DNA from 3 places in the Psychrobacillus sp. FJAT-21963 genome. Region 2 is predicted to be linked to each of the others. Evidence: riboswitches for the same ligand, from Rfam matches in the RefSeq annotation. Region 2 holds a riboswitch; each other region holds the start of a gene.

Region 1 (5,780 bases), on a different contig from region 2:
AATCCGCTCCTGACGGACCAAACTCTACAGCTCCTGCTCCATTTTTTACATAGAAACGGGTATCCGCTGATCCGTGTTGTCCAAATAAGTTAGTATCTCGTCCTGTTTTTATAGTAGTTTCGGATTGTAGCTGAATAATATAGGGATTATTGTCGTTAGTTGTGACCGCTGGCTCAGAGGCATAAATGAGCACTTCATTTCCAGGGAAATGTTTGTGCGCAACATCTGTTATTTCTTGAATTATCTCTGCAGGGTCTTGTCCAGGCACATAGCGAATATCGTAGCTTATGATACACTCATCTGGAACGATATTGTATCTTTCACCTGCATGTATTTTAGCCAAGTTTAAAGAAGGATAATCATAAAATTTATTACTAGCAGTTAAAAAAGAGAGTTGTCGAATTTCTTTATCTAAAGCAATTGCTTCTTCTATTGCATTTATACCTTCCCAAGGACGACTGCCATGACTGGATTTGCCTTTCATTTTAATATCCATTTGGACAATTCCTTTTGCTTGGAGGCCAATATGAAGGTGAGTTGGTTCTCCGCAAATAACGAAATCACCATGATATCCTTGTTCAACTAAATACTCGGACGTTTCTCCATTTGTTTCCTCATCGGTAACAATATGTAGTTGGACTCTCTTCGTTAGTTGATCTGACGCTTTTGAAAGTTCATAGAATGCTTGCATCATAGCAGCAACTCCCGCTTTCATGTCTGCAGAGCCACGACCAAATAATTTGTCACCTTCTATAAAAGGATTAAACTGCTCTTTGTTGCCAGGAACCACATCAACATGGCCATTCCAAATGATGCATTCCTTTCCAACGCCGATTTCTGATACAAGCATAAGCTTTGAATTTTTTTTATGTAAAGTTGTACCAATTCCCTTTTCTTCCAGCCAATTTTGACAAAATAAAAGTGCTTCATTTGCTCCATCCACATCATCACTTTTTATACGAATTAAGTCTTTCAATAAATCTATCATGTACTTACCTCCATTTTCATATTATATTTTTATAAGTATAACAATGAACACGGGCACTGAAAAAGTCCATAGAATTTAAATTTACTAAATAATGTCGTCCGATAAATAAGAAAATCGTTGAAACGGATCCCTTTCCGCGGGCGTTGCCTTAGCCTCCTCGCTGCGCTGCGGACTGAGCGTTGTGAAGGAAGCGGCTGAAGCCATGCCGGCGGAACGCGTCCGCCTGGAACGTAAACTAACGGATCCAAAATAAAAACGAGTATTTGAACAACTTGTCGTTCACATATTGTTATAAAATCTCATGGAGGACTTTTTCAGTGCCCTCACAATGTACAGTGGGGGGTTGCATAACTTATTTCATTGGGCTACAATGAACTCGAACTAAATAATTTATCACCACAAGGGGCGTCGCTTATGCGGCTGAGATAGTACCCTTCGAACCTGTAAGTTCATGCTTGCGTAGGGATGTGGATGGAAACTGACAATCGCGCGATGTCTGGGTCTATCCCGACGTCGTTTTTTTGTGGTCGAAAAAGGAGATTACTATGAAAAATCAACGCGTTATATTGTTAGTGGAAATCGCAATTTTTGCGGCTCTTGGATATATTTTGGATATTATAGGATTTGGTATGCCACAAGGTGGTACAGTCACATTTGTGCTTGTTCCTGTAATTTTAATAGCATTTCGTCGCGGGATAGTCGCGGGCCTTATAACAGGATTTTTAATCGGTATGCTGCAAGTTGTAACAGGCCGTTTTTATGCAGCACCATTATCATTGGAAGTTGTCATTCTACAAGTGGGAATTGATTATTTTATTGCTTTCATGGTAGCAGGATTTGCAGGATTACTAAGACCTGCCTTTTTAAAGGCATATGAAAACAAAGATAAAATGAAAATGGCTACTGCGGTAATTATTGGAGCTTTTATTGCAGCATTTCTTCGCTATCTTGCACATGTGACTTCTGGTATTCTGTTTTTTGGTGAATTTGCTGGCGATCAAAACGTTATCCTTTATTCATTAATCTATAATTCTACTTATATGATTCCAGTATTTTTACTAGCAGCATTCGTTTGTATGATACTATTCCTTAAGGCTCCTCGCCTTATACTGCCGAATAAAGCATAAATATGATATGATTGTTGTACAGTTTAACCAGTTTTAGAATATGCTAATACAGGTTAAGCCTTCGGTGGACGTCACAGATTTTTGGATAGGGACTTAATCGTTCGTCATGATATAATATCTAGACGCAAATACTCCGGGGCGCATTAGATATGAGAAGGGATCTTATAAAGATGATTGTACAAACAAATGAAGAATTAGAAGCTTTAAAAAAAATAGGTCGTATTGTTGCTGAAATTCGGGATGCAATGAGAGCTGCAACGAAGCCAGGTATTACAACAAAGGAACTGGATGAAATTGGTGGTAAGCTCTTCAATGAGCACGGAGCAATTTCAGGTCCAATGGGTGAGTATGATTTCCCAGGATACACTTGTATAAGTGTTAATGAAGAGGTTGCTCACGGTATTCCAGGTTCCCGTATCATTAAAGATGGTGATATTGTCAATATTGACGTATCAGGCTCATGTGATGGTTATTTTGCTGACACAGGTATTTCCTTTGTTGTTGGTGAAGGTTATGAGGAGAAAGAAAAGTTATGTGCAGTGGCAGAAAGCGCATTTAACCGGGCAATGTTAAAAGTAAAAGTCGGTTCTAAATTGAATCAAATTGGAAAAGCGGTTGAAAGAGAAGCAAAAGAAAATGGTTTGCACGTCATTATGAACCTTACTGGTCATGGAATTGGTAAATCACTTCATGAAGCTCCGCAGCACGTGCTCAATTATTATGATGCTTGGGATCCGACAATTTTAAAAGAAGGTATGGTGCTAGCAGTAGAGCCATTTATTTCTCAAAAAGCTGAACATATAGTAGAATCGGGAGATGGTTGGACATTCGTGACACCAGACAAATCGTTAGTTGCCCAAATTGAGCATACGATTGTCGTAACAAAAGAGGGCCCGCTTTTATTAACAAAATTAGATTAAGAAAAATTAAATAGTAAAATGCCTCGGAAATTATGATTTCTGAGGCATTTTTTTTATAAATAATATTCCTACTATAAGTACACAGCTTAAAAAAATGGATGCGGCAGTTATTAATAATTCATCTAACATATGTCGACAGGCAATCCCTAAAAACGCCCAAATAAAGACTAACACGATTGTCGGGTCATTATAATGGTAGCGAAAATGTAAAGCAATTGCTGTAGCAATTGTTAGGAAAATAACAGCCCAGAGTGATTTCGTCATGCCCCAACCACCAAATTCTACATAAGTAAGATAGTAGTCGATATTTGCAAATGTAGCGACGAATATCCATCCTAAATAGATAGAAATAGGGAGCCGCTTTATCCATAATTGCTCTTCAGAAGAATACGTTTTATAAAATAAAAACAAGACTCCTAATAAAGCAAATATATCTATAAGCGATAATAAAAATAACTCATAATGCCACAAGAAAATCCAAAGAATATTTAAAATGGAGCTACAAACAAATAATATAACTCTTATCGTGGATATGGACTCTCCATTTTTAAATTCTTTAACATTATTCCAAATCCAATATGCTAGTAATAAATATATGGGGATCCATATGAGAAATACGTAGCTTGCGGGAGTAAATAATGAAGGTAGTCTATTTGAAATTTCTCCGGTTGTATGATGATTAATCGGTAGAGTATTTGCGAGTAAATTTACCAAGATGGTAGAGAACAAGCTTATAATCAAAATGATTATTTTAATCATACGCATCCCTCCTATTATTATAGTATACCTTTGAAATTTTATTGCGACAAATTGATTTGTGAATGTTTCATGGCAAATACAGAATAAACGGAACATAAAAATCATGATATAATATAATTCGAACTAGTATGAATTTTTAAGGGGGAAAAATAATGAGAGAAGTAGTATATCCAATTACATGGGATTTAGATGTGTTCTTTGAAGGTGGAAGTGAATCTAAAGAGTTACGAAACCATTTAGATCAAGTGAAAGAAAAATTAAAGGTTTTTGGAGAAAGATTAGAAAGTTTTACCACTCCGACATCAGTTCAGGAAGCAAGTAAAATCGTTAGTATCATTGATGAATTAAAGGACATTGCGACTAACTTATCTCAAGCTGGAGCAGTTATTGGTTGCTTTCAAGCACAAGACACTACAGATAAAAAAGCTTCTCTTTTGGAAGGAGAGATAGGAAGTATTTATGCAAAGTTTTCTTCCTTGCTGTTAGGCATACAACAAACGATTAGCAAGACACCAGATGAGGTATGGGCAGAATTAATAAAAACAGATGAATTACTCGAATTTTCTTTTGTTCTAAATGAGTGGAGAGAAGAAGCAAAGAGAATGCTTTCTGAAAAAGAAGAGTCTATGATTACAGCCCTTGGTGTAGATGGCTACCATGCATGGGGGCAGCTATATGATTTGTTGGTAGGGGATATTAGAGTAAAAGTTAAAGTGGATGGAGTAGAAAAAGAACTTTCAGTAGGTCAAGCTAATAACTTAAGCTCTCACGAAGATGCTACTACACGTAAAGAAGCATTTGAAGTATTAGAAGCAGCTTGGACAGAGAAAGAAGAATTTTTTGCTAAAACTTTAAATCATTTAGCAGGTTTCCGTTTATCTATTTATGAAAAAAGAGGCTGGGAATCTGTCCTACAAGAACCACTTGAGATAAATCGTATGAAGCAGGAGACATTAGATGCGATGTGGGGTGCTATTTCCAAAAATAAAGCTCCTTTCGTCGAATATTTAAATGTAAAATCGACAATGCTAGGAAAAGAAGGTATGCATTGGTATGATTTGGATGCACCGGTAAGTGCTTCAACCGAGAAAATGGATTACCAACAAGGTGCAGAATTTATATTAAAGCATTTTAAAGAGTTTGGACCAAAATTAGAATCCTTTTCAAGAAATGCCTTTGAAAAAGGGTGGATTGAAGCAGAAGACCGTCCAAATAAGCGTCCAGGCGGGTTTTGTACAGGAATGCCGGTTTCAGAAGAATCCCGTATTTTCATGACGTACAGTGGAACTATGTCCAATGTTTCTACACTTGCACATGAATTGGGACATGCTTTTCATTCATATGCTTTAAGACCAGTACATTGGATGAATCGCCAGTACGCAATGGGGGTAGCAGAAACGGCATCTACGTTTGCGGAAATGATTGTAGCAGACGCAGCGGTAAAAGAAGCAAAAACGAACGATGAAAAGATTGCTTTACTAGAGGATAAAATCCAAAGAAGTGTTGCTTTCTTTATGAATATTCATGCTCGCTTCTTATTTGAAACAAGATTTTATGAGGAACGTAAAAATGGAATCGTTTCAGCTACAAGATTAAATGAGTTGATGGAAATTGCTCAAAAAGAAGCATACGGTGAGGCACTAGAAACAACACATCCTCATTTCTGGGCTTCTAAATTGCATTTTTATATTACAGGGGTACCTTTTTATAACTTCCCATACACATTTGGTTATTTATTTTCATTAAGTATATATGCGAAAGCAATTAACGAAGGTGCAAATTTTGAAGAAAAATATATTGCACTTCTTCAAGATACTGCCGTAATGTCAGTAGAGGATTTAGCGATGAAGCATCTTGGTGAAGATATTACTGAAGAGGAATTTTGGATTAAAGGGATTAATCTTTGCATTCAAGATGTAAACGAGTTCATTCAATTAACTAATGCAAAAGGGTGACGATGTTTGATCTATTTAGAAGGTGACAGAT
Region 2 (5,780 bases):
TTCTACTAGCGAGCCATTTTGAGAAACATTTAACATATAACGCGTATAAGCTAAATTGGTAGGTGCAGGTTTCGTAGATTCCAGTTCTTCCGGAGTAATACCAAACTCTGCCGCAAACGTACGATGTAAATCCATTTCAAAATGCAGGGTGTCATGAAGAGTTTTGGAAAATTTTGACATCATCTCTAAATCAAGTGATTTTTGAACTCCTACCGCAAACAACTTAGAATAGTCGAGTAAATAGGCGTAATCTTGTTTCATATAATGAATAAATTTCTCTTCAGACAACGTTCCTTTTCCCAACTCTTGTACAAAAGGATGCTGATGATTTTTTTCCCAAATAGGTTTAGCGTTCTCAAATAATCGGTCACTAAATTTCTTTGTAGATATCATAAAATTTCCCTCCGGTAATAATTATTTTTTTGTATTACACCATCGACAAATAAATAAAAAGAGTGTTTTTGTAAATGTTAGTAACTCCTCTACATTTAATTTTTCATCTACAGAATGCGCTTCTTCCAATTTACCTGGTCCATATATAACAGTGGGAATACCTGCTTCACCTAACCATCCTGCATCCGTCACAGATTTAGACATTCCAATTTCGACCGGCACTTTCTCTATCTCTTCATGGCATTGCCCAAGCAATTGAACTGCTGAATGTTCAGCGTTCATTTTTAATGCGGGAAATATTTCGCCACGTTCTTCTATCATCGATTTGCCACCCCAACGGTATTGTAGTGGGTTTTCTCGTAACCAAGGATCCGCCATTGCGACATTATTTAAATGCTCTTCTATTTCTTGTACTACTGATTGATACGTTTCATTTGGATAAAAATGAACGGTGATCCATAGTCGACATTCATCGGCCACAAAAGCAGCGTGTCTCCCTCCCTCAATAACCGCGGGATTAATGGTAGTGGTTCCAGGTGAAAACCCTGGATATTCTTTCGTTACTGCCCAATGACGTTCAAGCTCCTGAAGTCCAACAACTACTTTCATCATTTTTTCAATTGCGCTAGCACCCTTAACTAGACCTCCTGCATGAAGCATCTTCATCCTCATCGCATCATGGAAAACCTCTTTGCTTTTTATTGTTATCCATCCAGTTATTACGCCACCTTGTCCATGGATTTGACGATTGCTTCCATCTACTACTAGTGCAAAATCAGCTGTATAGCCCTTTTCAACACACGAAAGAGTACCAGCCTCTCCTGCTTCTTCCCCAATAACAGATTGTATTTGTAAGCTCCCTTTTAGATTAATATCCATCTCTTTTAATAGTTTAGTGACAAATAATGTTGCAGCTATCGCACCCTTCATGTCCGAAGTTCCCCTGCCATAAACGTTTCCGTCTTTATTTGTCAGATTAAATACTGGCACCGTCCACTCACTGATATCACCCACTTCTGCAACATCAATATGACCGTTAATAATTAAGCTATTAAAATTTTGGTCATCGCTTCCTTTTTTGGTGGCTACTACATTAGGATCGTTCGGATAAACCTCCCAGCTATCAGTCTGGAATCCTTGTTCCTCTAAAAAGCGAGCAATATACATTTGTGCATCCACCGTATTTCTCGCTGGCGGACTAACGGTCTGAAAACCAATTAAATCCGCAAGTATTTGTAAAAGCTGCTCTTTCTGTTCATCTACTACTTTAGAAATTTGTAGTTCCAGTATTTGCGTCATCCTTCTTCCCTCCATCAATTATTTTTGAAAACAAAAAACCGCTCTCCATAAACGGAAAGCGGCTGTTTTCTACATAATTAACCAAACATACGACAGTAGGGGTCCCAGCTGCTTCCCTCCGCTAGTATTAACTAGATCAGGTTCAAAGGGTTTACATCAATGATGTGTCTCAGCCTAACAAAGGCTCCCCTAGCAGTCATTTATTTAGTTATTAATTGCATTTAAATCTTACCATAGGACTTAAAAATTACAAGATTGTTTTCTTAAACTTAATCAAAAGGAAAAGCATATGCGGTATTCCCCATACGCCCAGCAGTTGTTTCAGCCTGTGACAAAGAATTTAATATTGCCTCTTCTGTAACTTCCGCTGCACCTTGAAAAAGACTATTCATTATAGGTTGATCATCTCTCAATTGCTCTCTTGTTTCCATATTTTCTGATGAAAAATGAGGAATCTTATGTGCGGTAGAAAAAGCAATAACAATATCCCCGCTTCCATTACTAAAATGACTACCTGTTCTACCAAGCCCGATACCACATCTTTTCGCCAATCGCTTTAACTGTCTACTACTCAGCGGAGCATCTGTAGCCAGAACAATCATAATCGATCCATCAGCTGGTTTAAGAAAATCGGTAATTTCTTTCTGTTTTACAACCTTATAGTTGTCACTTTGAAAATCATCCTTACTCCCAAAATTACTTAGAACGATACAACCAAGTGTATAGGTTAAGTTGCTATTTTCTTCTTTTACAAGTCGAGAAGAAGAACCTATTCCACCTTTATAGCCAAAGCATATCATGCCTTTTCCTGCCCCAACAGCACCTTCTAGAGAGACATTTGATGAAGCTTTTTTAATACACTCTACTGCGTGCTTCGGCTGAATCGGTAATTTGCGAATGGAGTTTAATCTACTATCATTGCACTCCCCCACAACGATATTAATCGTTCCGGTAGTATCCCCTATTTCCGGATTGCCCTCTAGCATATGTTCCAATGTTCCTTGGGTAACTGCTGGTACAGCAAACGTATTGGTTAGCATAATAGGTGATTCAATAAGTCCTAATTCATCTACTTGTACAAGACCTGTTGTTTTTCCAAATCCATTTAATACATAACTAGCTCCTACCACTTTTTGTTTAAATAAATTTTTTTCGTGCGGCAGTATTGCTGTCACTCCAGTGCAAGCATGCTCCCCTTCACCTAAAGGAATATCAAGTGTTACATGACCCACTTTTACACCTTTAACATCTGTAATACAATTTTCTTCTCCTACTGGAAGACGACCAATTACAATTCCTCTTTCTCTTATTTTCATTGGAATACCCTTTCTTTTGATAAGTCCTTCCATCTGTTCTTGTATGCTTTTTCAATAAAACCACTTTGATCTGCATAAACACGAATGACATCTTTTATTTCCTCGGGCCGATATTTTTCGTTTCGATTGTTTGCAAGACAAGGATATCCAGAACCTCTTTGTAAATAATCGGAGCTAGCCACTGTGTACCAGGTTTCATCTTCAAGTGGTCTGTTATTTACAAAAACTGTATCAATCTTTCCTTCTTTATATTCAATTTCAGCTCCTGCTATATGTAATCGCCCTACAAATCTCCCTCTAAAACCAGGTCCACGTCCATCCGCTAAGCAAGCTTGAATATCAAGTGATTGTTCCAAAGCCTCTTTAATATATTTCCCTTGTATTTCAAAAGAAGTTGGATTTAATGGAGACGGGCATACTTCGATCAGTTTTTTATTCGTCATTTTATGGAATATTCCTGCGTTACAAATACCACTATTGATTAAACCAATGTCACAATGTAGCATATCCTTTAGCCCATCTGCTATTAAATTAGTTAAAGGGTTTTCTTCCACAACATCATGCCATAAAGCTTTTTCTAATGGATAAAGAGGCTGACTCAATACTTCAATTGCTTTTTCTTTATTCAATTTTAATATAGAAAGCACTCCTTCATTCTTTTCCACATCTATTGAAGAAATGGTAGCAGAGTGAAGTAGTGTCACCTTACCTTCATTGATTTCTAGTTCTAGTATTCCTAAATGTTCGCCATAGTTCCCAGCACTGTTCATAATAATATTGTTTATAACTTTAGCTTGAGGGAAAAGTTTATGGTCATGGGCAGAAATAATAATATCAATTTCCGGTATTTCCAATGCAAGTGGTTCATCCGCAAATGTGCCAATATGACTTAGGAGAATACAAATATCAAATTTTCCTTCATAGTTTTTTATCTCATTATGTATCGCTTCTTTATATTCGGTCATGTAAATACCAAGACCATCATTAAATTCTCCCATATTAGGAGAAGACCCAGTTAATAGAATTCGTACACCACTTTTCTCTATGATGATACTTTTATAAACACCATTTATAATACTTTTATCTTTTTTAAATAAATTATTGCTTATAAAAGGGAAAGAACTATTACTCGCCATATACTCAAGTGTATCCACCCCATTAAACATTTCGTTATTACCTATCGTAAGCGCATCGTAGCCTACTGCTTCTAATAATTCAATAGCAGCTAATCCTCTTGTGCCTTGCAACTCGATACTTTTAAAGTCGGCAAAGTCTCCAGCATCCAATAATAACGTGTTTTCATCTTTATACTCATTAATAAGCGTTACTACTTTAGCAAAATTTTCAAAGTTGCTGTGAACATCATTTGTATGTAGAATTTTTAATTTCATAGGTTCCTCCGATTTATATGTCTGTACATATTCTACCATATTCTGATAATTCTATAAAAACGCTCTAACAAATATTTTGTTTTCAACTATGAAATTCCCTTCTTGCATGTATATAATTTTGGTAATATAGGATAAAAGCTATTAGGGGGCTTAAAATGAAAAACAATAAACTTTCAATGATGGATGCTATTTTACTTGAGACAATTCGTAATAAAGGCATTTCCAATGATGAAATACTACAAAAACTTGAGGAAAAAGAGACGCACTTATTTGATAGAAACACTGAACTCACTTCGTTAATCTCCTTATATGAAGAAGATAAAACGAAGTTTGCTTCCATCCTTCATGATGGTTATACTGTTAAGTTCGTAACAAGAAACGGCCTTATAAACCTATTGAAATTAAAGTTCAATAAAATTGCGGAGAGAGATTACCAATTACTAGAGAACGGAATAAAACAATTACAAATGGATGAACAACAGCTAGCTTCCTTAAAGCAACTTCTGTCCATTAACTGGGTTATTCAAGAAGAGACGAATGAAAGTTCCTTAAAATTTATTCATATAATTTCTGCCGCTACGATTTAAACCACTTTACCTATAATAAATGAGGCGTATGATTAAAAGACAAAGTCGATTATATGAGTACATGTATTAGACTTTGTTTGTTAAATGGACTGATTATTAATGGAGAGCATTATCTAGGAGGAGAGTACAATTTATCTTCAACACAATATTGGAAAAAAAGTTAAAGAGGCTAGATTAAGTAAGTCATTCACTCAACAGGAACTAGCTGAGAGATGTAGTTTGACTAAGAGTCATATTTCAAAAATAGAAAATGGACAAGCTGCCCCTGCTGTAGCAACACTTTCAAAAATAGCTCAGGAGTTAGACACACCCTTATCATGGTTTTTAGAATCAAATCTCCACAATACATTATCTATCGTAAAAAGTAATGAGAAGACAGTAAAGGTCGGAAATAAAGAAATAGGCTACACTTACGAAGCTCTTGCAAATCGTTCTCGTTTTAGCAAAGTAGAACCAGTAATTGTCACCGTCCTACCAGAAGCAGAATATGTAGAACCCTTTACACATATAGAAGATGAGTTTATTTATATTCTTTCTGGATCTATTAATCTTTATTATGATGGCGAATTACATTATTTAGAACAAGGAGATAGTGCTTATTTTGAAGGAAATGTGCCTCATATCTTTCTTTCAGCAGATAAAAATAGCGAGGCGAAAGTATTAACATTATTTATTCAAACGAATCCACTATAATAATCATTTTAAACATATTCTCGCCCTTGAAAACACTCGTATCTTTCTTTTCGTTCCCCTGTATTCGCAAGATCCTCATTAATAATTATTTTTTGTTATCC
Region 3 (5,780 bases), 290 kb from region 2:
TAAAAATAGCTGATAATGGCCAAGGTATAGAACCGTCTGCTCTTCCCTATGTATTTAATCGTTTTTACCGAGCAGAGCAATCTAGAAATACACGTTTAGGCGGTAGTGGTTTAGGTCTAGCGATTTCAAAACAAATTATTGAAGAGCATGGAGGAAATATCTGGGCAACTAGTGAATTCGGAAAAGGTACGAATGTTTTCTTTTCCTTAAAGAAAGGGAGATAATATGAAAAATATTTTACTTATTGAAGATGAAGTGAGTATTGCCGAATTACAAAGAGACTATTTAGAAATAAATGATTTCAATGTAGACATTGAACATACTGGGAATGTAGGTCTTCAACGCGCCCTTAAAGGTAACTATGATTTGATAATTCTAGATATCATGCTTCCAGGGATAAATGGTTTTGATATTTGCAAGCAAATACGTGCAGTCAAGAATATCCCGATATTGCTTGTTTCCGCTAAAAAGGAAGATATCGATAAAATTCGAGGACTCGGTTTAGGAGCTGACGATTATATAACAAAACCCTTTAGCCCTAGTGAATTGGTCGCTAGAGTTAAAGCGCATTTAGCACGTTATGAACGCTTATCCGGGAGCCCAACCAAATCAAATACGATATTCATACATGGTATCTCTATCGATAAATCCTCACGAAAAGTTAATATTAATGGAGAAGATTTACCGTTTACTACAAAAGAATTTGATCTTTTAGTGTTTCTTATGATGCACCCGAACCAAGTATTGAACAAAGAGCAACTATATGAGAATATATGGGGTTTTGATTCGGCAGCAGATGTTTCTACTGTGACTGTCCATATAGGTAAACTTCGTAGCAAAATCGAAAGAGATCCTGCACACCCAAAATTATTGGAAACCGTTTGGGGGGCAGGATATCGCTTTAACGTTTAAGCGTTACTACCGTTACTTAGGTTTTAGTAACGGTTTTTTTAATTGTATTAAGAAATGTTATGAATAAGTTTATCTTTTTTTAAGAAATTATTTAGATGGATTTTAAAATCGTAGGTTAGGATGATTTTAGGCAGAAGTCTATAAAATATTTTTAAGGAGGAAAACTAAATGAGAAGTCCAACCAAGAGGATAAGTAAGATATGGTTGGCGGTAATAACAGGGTTGGTTCTCACACTTCAAGGATGTGTATCAAATATAGGGGAAAGATCCATCAAACAAGATAGGGGAAGTGAAATCGTGGGAGAAGAAATGGAGAAAGAATTATTTCAAGCAGCTGACCGTGGAGAGATTGATAAAATTAGAAGTATTTTGAAGGATGGCGTTAATATTAATGTCCAGGATGCAAACGGACGAACTAGTATTATGATTGCAACTTATAACAACGATGTGAAGACTGCGAAGTTTCTAATTGACGCGGGTGCAGATGTCAACATTCAAGATGACATGAAAAACAATCCTTTCCTATACGCTGGCGCAGAAGGATATCTTGAAATTCTGAAGCTGACGATTGATTCTGGAGCTGATCCAAGCATTACTAATCGATATGGAGGCACTGCTTTGATTCCAGCTTCCGAACATGGATACGTAGATGTAATCGAAGAACTTTTAACACGTACTAATATTGATGTGAATCATATTAATAATCTAGGTTGGACCGCTTTATTAGAAGCAATCATTTTGAATAACGGAAATGAAACCCAACAGAAAATAATTCAATTGCTCATAGATCATGGAGCTGACGTGAACATCCCAGATAATAATCAGGTAACACCATTACAGCATGCTCGTGAAAAAGAGTTTAAAGAATTGGAACAAATTTTGTTAAAAGCAGGAGCATTATAAATTAGTTACTTAGGAGATGACAAGATGAAATCAACAAAAATATTAACACCTATACTTCTTGGATTAACGCTTGCAATAACTGGGTGTAATAATGAAGCACAAACTAAGCAAAGCGATCAAAAGCAAGAGCAACCTCAAAAGGAAACACAAAACGTCACACAAGCACAGATTACAGAATTACAACCATTAAATGCAATGACATTACAAATTACCTTCTCTCAGCCACTGTCAGAGGATGATGTTAATCCAGAAAACTTGGATACAATTAAACAAAATTTTAAATTTGATCATGATATGAGTATCGTGAATGTTCCTAGGCTAAAAATCGGGGCGGAAAGTACATATATCGTTCCTGTTACCATTCACAAACCAGGTACAACATATACATTAAGCTTTAAAGGCGGTGAAAAACAATCCTTTGAGGCAAGTGAAGAGAAAATTAATATAAGTAAAACCATGCAAGTGTCAAATGACACCATTGAAATAGAATCTTTTAAAGAAGATGGTGTAACAGATTATGCTAATATTATTGAAGCATATCGAGCTGGTAGAGGGGATCTTTCTTTTCAAGTAGATGATGAAAACAAAGATGAAAATGGAAATCAGTATGAAGTGATTTCTTCCTTAAGAGATCGTACAGTGACAATAACATCAGATAATGGAGAAAAAATAACAGCGAAATATATTCCTTTCACGCAAGCAGCTGATGGTAGACAAGCACCCAAATTCCGTCTGCCAGAAGGGCAATCGTTAACGCCAGGTACAGAATATACGGTTACATCTGATTGGGGAGAAATCAAAAATCCAACCTTTATAGGAGAAGAATTTGCACCACTCACGATCCAATCAGCAGAAGCAATCGATGAAAAATCATTCGAACTAACATTAGATAAAGACCCAAGTATCGAGCTATTTGCTGGTCGCAGCGTCCAATTGCAAGGGGAGGATGGCAGCATTGTACAAGCACAATATCGCTTCTCTTCTCGTCAAGGGGCAGTCGGAATCTTCGATATTACTGATAACACATTAAAGTCAGGAGTAAAATACACAGTTGCACCGTTGAACAACTGGGCTACAGCCAATGATATAACTTTAATAGCCAAGTAAAACGAAATACCAGATCAAAAGCAATTAACATCGCTCTGATCTGGTATTTTTTATATAACTTTATTCTTTGGCTCTTTATTCTCCAAAACAGCTGCAATATCATCTGCATTCATTTGCATCATCGCCATTCTTGTTCGAATACTCGCACTTCCAATATGCGGTAATACTGTCACGTTCGGCAACGTTAGTAAAGGATGATCTAGTGGCACCGGCTCTACTTCAAATACATCAAGGCCAGCTGCCCAAATTTTATTAGTTGTTAAAGCTTCATACAATGCTTTTTCATCGATAATGCCTCCGCGAGCCACATTAATAATTGCTGCAGTTTCCTTCATAAGATTTAGTTCACGTTCACCAATCAACCCTTTTGTTTCAGCAGTTAATGGCGTTAATAAAACGATAAAATCCGATTCTTGTAATAATGTATCGAGCTCTACATAAGTGAACCCGAATTGTTCTTCCGCTTCGATTTTACGAGAGCGATTGTGATAGAGAACTTTCATATCAAACCCTTTCGCTCGTCTCGCTACTGCCTCCCCAATACGTCCCATTCCAATAATTCCAAGTGTTGCACCAAATACATCCATTCCTGTTAACTGCATTGGTGACCATGATATCCACTTACCTGCTCGAAGATCCCGTTCTGCTTCTGTCACGCGTCGTGCAGTAGCTAGAAGTAAAGAAAACGCAAGATCTGCTGTAGTTTCAGTTAATACACCCGGTGTATTGGTCACAATTATTCCACGCTCTTTCGCTGCCTCAACGTCAATATTGTTATATCCTACCGCTAAATTACTGATTACTTTTAGGTTTGGCAAACTTTCAATTAATGCACGATCTACCTTATCGGAAAGTACTGTCCAAAGTGCATGTGTATCTTTCGCTTGTGATTTTATTTCATCATAGGTCATCGAAATCTCATCACTGTGCCACATCGTCACGTCAAATTTTTCTCTTAATGGGTTTACTACTTCGTCTGGTAGTTTTCGTGTTATAAATATTTTATCCAAATTAGCACCCTCCAACTATTTCTGATGGTTCAAGCATGGACGAAAGAAGGAAATTTTGCAACTACATTTACATTGATAGTTTCATAGGGTATACTGGGGGCACATAAAAAAAACAGATTGTTTTGAACAAAAATCTGTATAACTACATACCGTTTTCTGCACTGGGGGTGCCCACTATGGCTGAGATGCGAGCTTTTTGCTCCGATCCCTTATAACTCGATCAGGATAATACCTGCGTGAGGAAGTGCGGTGACTTTCCGACTTTTTTCATATTGGATAAGTGGCTGCATCTTCACGGATGTAGTCTTTTTTTATGAAAAATTTTAGGAGGTTTTTTATATGCAATGTGGTTTAAGCCCTATCGTCGGATTTCGTTTTTCTTTACATCCGATGACCAATGATTTTATTTCAGTTATTAAAGGAGCGCTTCGAGAAACGGATACATCGAATGTGTGGATGCATACAGACGATGTGTCAACTGTCATTCGCGGAAAACAGGTGCATGTGTTCAATGTCGCAAAGTCAATTACACTGCATGCAGCTAAGACAGGTGTTCACCTTGCTTTATCGGGTACCTTTTCTGCTGGCTGCCCTGGAGATACTGCTGGGGATGTCTATTTAGATAAAGGAGATGAAGTTGCAAATAAAGACACGACAAAGCAATATGTGTCATCTCAATTTGCACTTTATCCGATGAATAACCCAAATTATATGGATGTGATTTATAGAGAGGTTGAGCGTGCAAAAGAACGAGGTGTTTTCAATGAATCCATGCATTATGCAAGTGGTATTCACGGGGATATTCATGATGTGTTTGCATTTTACGAAGAAACATTCACACATGCTCGCTCAGAAGAATATAAGCATTTGGTAATGACTGTTTCGATGAGTATAAATAGTCCTTCGCATGGAGGTATTTTGAATGCTTAAGTCATGGAAGTTAAAAGAGATTGTCCTTATGTCTTTATTTGCTGTTGTGTTTGGGATTGTATATTTATTATTTGTTCATATCGGTAATATTTGGTCAGGATTTATTGGGCCGATAGCATATGAGTGGATTTTTGGTATTTGGTTTATCGTATCAATCATTTGTATGTATATCATTCGTAAACCTGGTGCAGCTGTCATTTCAGAAACGATTGCAGCGGCGATTGAAGTGTTACTAGGAAATGCTGTAGGACCTCGATTAATACTTTCAGGGGTTATTCAGGGACTAGGTGCCGAAGCAGTGTTTGCCGCAACACGCTATAAACGTTTCGACCTTTGGGTACTGATGCTTGCAGGTATCGGATCATCCGTTTTCAGTTTTGTATATGGTTACTTTTTAGGAGGGTTTACTGTATTTAGCACTGGATATGTGGCTTTGATGTTCGGTATTCGAATATTAAGCGGTGCACTTATAGCTGGTGTTGGTGGTAAAGCTTTGTCGGACGGACTACTTGCTACTGGTTCGCTTAGAGGCTATGCAATTTCTCGCTCGAATAAAGGTGATGTTCGTGCATGACATAATTCAGTTTACAGATGTGAGTTTTCGTTATCCCGATGAGGACAAATGGATATTGAACAAGCTTACATTTACTATTCAAGCTGGTGAACGTGTAGTAATTACAGGTCCAAGTGGTTGTGGAAAGACGACATTACTTTATTTATGTAATCGCTTGTTTCCTGATAATTGCGATGGAATTTTAACTGGCTCTGTTAAATTATTTGAAAAAGAAAGTACTTCATATATTCCCGGGGAAATAAATCATCGTATTGCGACTGTTTTTCAAGATCCTGATGCACAATTTTGCATGCAAACTGTAGAGGAAGAACTAGCATTCACCCTTGAAAACTTGCATGTTCCCA

What was found. Region 2 has a riboswitch for thiamine pyrophosphate ahead of AN959_RS03895 (acetylornithine deacetylase). Riboswitches for the same ligand answer to the same signal wherever they lie in the genome.
Region 1: linked by a shared signal. The riboswitch ahead of thiT (energy-coupled thiamine transporter ThiT) and the one ahead of AN959_RS03895 (acetylornithine deacetylase) in region 2 are both predicted to bind thiamine pyrophosphate.
Region 3: linked by a shared signal. The riboswitch ahead of AN959_RS05310 (YkoF family thiamine/hydroxymethylpyrimidine-binding protein) and the one ahead of AN959_RS03895 (acetylornithine deacetylase) in region 2 are both predicted to bind thiamine pyrophosphate.

The regions. Positions count from the first base shown of each region.
Region 1 is NZ_LJIY01000016.1:93,677-99,456, forward strand. It holds gene AN959_RS19505 (M20 family metallopeptidase) at 1-988, opposite strand, end outside; TPP riboswitch at 1,380-1,471, shown strand; gene thiT (energy-coupled thiamine transporter ThiT) at 1,534-2,115, shown strand; gene map (type I methionyl aminopeptidase) at 2,286-3,035, shown strand; gene AN959_RS19520 (TspO/MBR family protein) at 3,066-3,794, opposite strand; gene AN959_RS19525 (M3 family oligoendopeptidase) at 3,947-5,749, shown strand; gene AN959_RS19530 (GNAT family N-acetyltransferase) at 5,756-5,780, shown strand, end outside.
Region 2 is NZ_LJIY01000001.1:809,173-814,952, forward strand. It holds gene tenA (thiaminase II) at 1-393, opposite strand, end outside; gene AN959_RS03895 (acetylornithine deacetylase) at 415-1,692, opposite strand; TPP riboswitch at 1,789-1,893, opposite strand; gene AN959_RS03900 (P1 family peptidase) at 1,962-3,008, opposite strand; gene AN959_RS03905 (bifunctional UDP-sugar hydrolase/5'-nucleotidase) at 3,005-4,399, opposite strand; gene AN959_RS03910 (hypothetical protein) at 4,555-4,986, shown strand; gene AN959_RS03915 (helix-turn-helix domain-containing protein) at 5,134-5,679, shown strand.
Region 3 is NZ_LJIY01000001.1:1,099,970-1,105,749, forward strand. It holds gene AN959_RS05285 (cell wall metabolism sensor histidine kinase WalK) at 1-224, shown strand, start outside; gene AN959_RS05290 (response regulator transcription factor) at 226-912, shown strand; gene AN959_RS05295 (ankyrin repeat domain-containing protein) at 1,222-1,815, shown strand; gene AN959_RS05300 (hypothetical protein) at 1,840-2,922, shown strand; gene AN959_RS05305 (D-glycerate dehydrogenase) at 2,973-3,932, opposite strand; TPP riboswitch at 4,086-4,192, shown strand; gene AN959_RS05310 (YkoF family thiamine/hydroxymethylpyrimidine-binding protein) at 4,272-4,862, shown strand; gene AN959_RS05315 (ECF transporter S component) at 4,855-5,436, shown strand; gene AN959_RS05320 (ABC transporter ATP-binding protein) at 5,423-5,780, shown strand, end outside.